Regions from separate parts of the Heyndrickxia sp. NPDC080065 genome, predicted to be linked through region 2. Evidence: riboswitches for the same ligand, from Rfam matches in the RefSeq annotation. Region 2 holds a riboswitch; the other holds the start of a gene.
What was found. Region 2 has a riboswitch for lysine ahead of ACQKP0_RS03140 (amino acid permease). Riboswitches for the same ligand answer to the same signal wherever they lie in the genome.
Positions count from the first base shown of each region.

Region 1: linked by a shared signal. The riboswitch ahead of ACQKP0_RS17875 (aspartate kinase) and the one ahead of ACQKP0_RS03140 (amino acid permease) in region 2 are both predicted to bind lysine.

Region 1 covers NZ_JBNNWS010000014.1:162,323-164,797, forward strand. The annotation lists gene uvrC (excinuclease ABC subunit UvrC) at 1-503, shown strand, start outside; lysine riboswitch at 962-1,144, shown strand; gene ACQKP0_RS17875 (aspartate kinase) at 1,277-2,475, shown strand, end outside.
Region 2 covers NZ_JBNNWS010000002.1:201,563-204,037, forward strand. The annotation lists gene ACQKP0_RS03135 (APC family permease) at 1-575, shown strand, start outside; lysine riboswitch at 665-855, shown strand; gene ACQKP0_RS03140 (amino acid permease) at 959-2,413, shown strand.

The DNA of each region.
Region 1 (2,475 bases), on a different contig from region 2:
ACTATGAATCTATGAGAGAAGTAGTAAGAAGAAGATACAGTAGAGCATTACGAGAAGAACTTCCTCTGCCTGATTTAATTATAATAGACGGTGGTAAAGGGCAAATCGAAGCAGCAAGGGATATTTTAGAAAATGAACTAGGCTTATCAATTCCGATAGCAGGATTAGCAAAAGACGAAAAACATAAAACCTCTCAATTGCTTGCAGGTAATCCTTTAGAAGTTGTTCCTTTAGGAAGGACTAGCCAAGAGTTTTATTTATTGCAAAGGATCCAAGATGAGGTACACAGATTTGCCATTACATTTCATCGTCAGCTTAGAGGTAAAACCGCCTTTCAGTCTATTTTAGATGATATTGCGGGAATTGGTCCGAAGCGAAAAAAACTTCTTCTTCGTCACTTTGGATCGATGAAGAATATGAAAGAAGCCTCTATTGACGACTTTGTTAAGCTGGGAATTCCTCAAGCCGCAGCGGAAGCATTAAAAGAAAAATTAGAGGATTAAAGTTTTGTTCGTAAATTTTGATATTTTGGAATAGAAAATTTAATGAACTAGCATACAACTATAGGAATAATTTTCTCACGAAATGATGCCCTAAGTTCTTTCTTTAAGGCTGTTTTCGTAAAGTTTGTTGCTATTATAGTGATATTTTATTAACAATCTGAGTTGATTGTAGCGGAGGGCACTTGACTCCTGCGGGAAAAAGAGGGAAGTGGGAGACCCCGCAGGCGAGTAACGCCGAGGAGGCTCCCATCCCTCCCCGCTGAAAGCAAGTGTCTGGAGCGGAAATCAACGGACTAAGTTTATAGTCTAAAAACAACAATTTATACGAAAAGAGCCTTCTTTAAAAACTATATAAATTAAATATTACATCAATCTTTTGAAAACTACGTTAATTAAGTATAGTCAAGTAAATAAGCTTGTGCTATAATGATAAAAAATTTAATAAACTTTTATTACTAATAAGTGATAGAGGTGCAAAACTAAAGAGTAGATGCTTGGAGAATGATGAGATTCTATGAAAAGCTTTGAAAGGTAGTTTTGCCGAAGTGAAAACAGGCTCATTCCTTTTTTTGCTGGTTCATGTATTTAAGAAGTGCTGAACTGTCAAGATGATTCGTTCATCTTGGAGAGCTATCTCGCAAAGTGTTTTTCGTAATAAGTTTTAGTTACGTCATCACAAGCAATGAGATAGATTTCTCATTGCTTTTTTATTTTGTTTTTATTTTACATTTGGCTGTAACTACAAAATCATTTGTTGAAAGTAGGCGAAATCATTGGGGTTAGTTGTACTAAAATTTGGCGGGACATCAGTTGGCGATGTAGAAAGAATTAAAAATACAGCAAATCGAATTTTAGAGGAAAAGAAGAAAGGCCACAAAGTAGTTGTTGTCGTATCTGCGATGGGAAAAACAACTGATCAACTTGTTGCCTTATCTAAGGAGCTATCTTCTTACCCGAGTAAAAGGGAAATGGATATGCTACTATCAACGGGCGAACAAGTTACTATTGCCCTTTTATCAATGGCATTAGCTGAGAAAGGTCATTCAGCCATCTCATTTACCGGATGGCAGGCTGGTATATTGACGGAAAATATACATAGTAATGCTCGTATTATTGATATTGATCCAAATAAAATAAAGAAATATCTTGCAGAAGAACAAATTGTAATCGTTGCAGGGTTTCAAGGAGCAACAGAAAATGGGGAAATTACGACATTAGGCAGAGGTGGTTCAGATACAACAGCAGTAGCTTTAGCAGCAGCATTAGCAGCAGATAAGTGCATCATTTATACAGATGTAACGGGTGTATTTACTTCTGATCCTAGATACATCCCTGGTGCTAGGAAACTTGAAGCAATATCGTATGATGAGATGCTGGAGCTGGCAAATCTTGGTGCTGGAGTTTTGCATGCAAGAGCGGTGGAGTTTGCGAAAAATCACCAAATTCCATTAGAGGTTTGTTCGAGCTTGGTTAAAGAATCTGGGACTGTAATTGAGGAGGAAATAGCTGTGGAAAAAAGTTTAATTGTTCGTGGAGTAGCATTTGAGGGGGCAATCACAAGAATTACTGTTTTCGGATTGAAAAATGGCTACAACAACCTTTCTTCTATTTTTAATAAATTGGCAAGAAGAAACATAAATGTTGATATTATTATTCAAAATTTAACCGTTGGTGAAGATACCTATCTCTCTTTTTCAATAAAAAATGATGATTTGCGTGAAACAATTGACATACTCGAACAGTATCAAGAAGCTTTAGGATTTGATCATTTCGAATATGAATCTGATCTTGCCAAAGTATCAATTATTGGTTCTGGAATGATTTCAAATCCAGGAGTAGCAGCCAAAATGTTCGACATACTAGCAAAAAATAATATTCAAATTAAGATGGTCAGTACATCAGAAATTAAGGTATCAACGGTAATTGAAGAAAATCATATGATTGAAGCATCCCGAATTCTTCATACAGCATT
Region 2 (2,475 bases):
TTTCCTTTCTTGTTTTCGGTATTCTTTTTGTGACAAAGTTCCATCAAGTATGGTTTGTCGTTATCTTTTTACCAATGGTCATATTCATCTTTCATAAAATAAAAAGGCATTATGATTCAGTAGGTGAACAGCTGCGAGTTGTCCATCCTACAGTTGAAGCTATTAATGGGAATGTGTTTATCGTTCCTATAGCTGGAACGACAACGGTTGTAGAAAGATCAATTAACTATGCAAAATCTCTCACTGATCAAGTAATCGCTGTATATGTTGCGTTTGATAAAGAAGATGAAAAAAAGATGGAGAAAAAGTGGGAAGCATTAAATAATGGTGTTCGATTAGTGACACTTTATTCTTCCTACCGAAGCATTATCCATCCATTATGTAAATTTTTAGAGACGGTTCAATCAAAGGCGCAGGAAAATCACTATATGGTTACTGTTCTTGTGCCTCAATTTATACCGAAAAAAAGGTGGCATAATATACTACACAATCAATCAGCATTATTAATAAGAGCAAAGCTATTGTGGCAAAAAGATATTGTTGTAGCAACGCTTCCTTATAAATTTAAAAAATAGATTATTCGCTTTCTAAATTTTTCTATTGCAATATCAAAATGTTATTCTATAATAGTAATTGATAATTTAATAAAAAAATCCTCATCAACCGATGGGGTAGAGGTCGCGGCTATTAAGAGTAAGACGGACGAGAAGCAGAAGATTTTATTGACTCCGCCTGAAAGGAATAGCTGCCGAAGCTTATACAAATCTCTGGATGTATAGGCTGGGGCTGTTTCCAAATAGGGACAGAACTGTCACGTTTATTGATTCCAAATAAACGTGTTGAGCTATCTTCGGAAGGTATGATGCGGAGTGTTAATAATGCCGTCGATCCTTTTTCGTCGGCATTTTTTGTTTATTCCCCGACTCCTTCCAATATCTTTTAAGGAGTGTAAAACCACATGCAAACACAGCAAGAACAACATGGAGTTCAACAACTTAAACGTAATTTAAAATCCCGGCATTTAACAATGATTTCACTTGGAGGTACGATTGGGACAGGCTTGTTTCTAGCGAGTGGCGGCGCAATCCACACAGCTGGACCTGGCGGGGTAATTGTATCTTACTTATTAATAGGAATAATGGTTTATTTTTTAATGACAAGTTTAGCCGAAATGGCTGCCTATATGCCAGTAGCTGGAACCTTTAGTACGTATGCTACTAAATTTGTGGATCCATCACTTGGGTTTGCTCTAGGCTGGAATTATTGGTATAACTGGGCGATTACGATTGCTGCAGAATTATCTGCCGTTACAATTATCATGAAATTCTGGTTTCCACATACACCATCCCTAATATGGAGCAGTATTTGTTTAGTTATTATGTTTCTATTAAATTATTTGTCTGTTAAAGGGTTTGGTGAGGCTGAATTTTGGTTCTCTCTTATTAAAGTAGTTACTGTAATTGTTTTTATTATTACTGGATTTTTAATGGTGTTTGGAATTATGGGCGGCGAACCTGTCGGATTAAAAAATTTCACTATTGGTGATGCCCCATTCCACGGTGGGTTTATGTCCATGCTTGGTATTTTTATGGCTGCAGGGTTTTCCTTTCAAGGAACAGAGCTTCTTGGAGTAGCCGCTGGAGAAAGCGATAATCCTGAGAAAAATATTCCAAAAGCTGTTCGTCAAGTATTCTGGCGTATTCTTTTATTCTATGTTTTAGCTATCCTAGTTATCGGTCTTTTAATTCCTTATACAGATAAAAACTTAGCGACTGAAGATGTAGCAATGAGTCCTTTTACCATTATTTTTGACAAAGCAGGAATCGCTTTTGCTGCTTCCGTTATGAATGCAATTATTCTTACTGCTGTTCTATCTGCTGGTAATTCAGGTATGTACGCTTCAACTCGTATGCTTTGGGATCTCGCTCGCAATGGCAAGGCACCAAAATTTTTAGCTAAATTAAATAAAAACGGTATACCTGTAAATGCTTTAATTGTCACTGCTTTGGTCGGAACCCTTGCCTTTCTAGCTTCATTTTTCGGTGATGGAGTCGTTTATGTATGGTTATTGAATGCTTCAGGAATGTCAGGATTTATTGCATGGCTTGGAATTGCCATCAGTCATTATCGATTCCGAAAAGCTTATGTAGCTCAAGGAAAAGACTTAAATGATTTACCTTACCGATCAAAACTCTTTCCATTCGGACCAATTTTTGCTTTTGTCCTTTGTGCATTTGTCATTTTAGGACAAAACTACTCTGCCTTTATGGGGGCACATATTGACTGGACTAATGTTTTAGTATCCTATATCGGATTACCGTTATTTATAATCGTTTGGTTAGGATATAAATTGATTAAAAAGACAAAAATCGTTCCGCTTGAACAATGTGATTTTAATACAGACCAGAGGTAATAAGAAATCCTCTAGCCGATAGGCGCTGGAGCTGGACAACGCAGACACTTTTCGAAACTTAC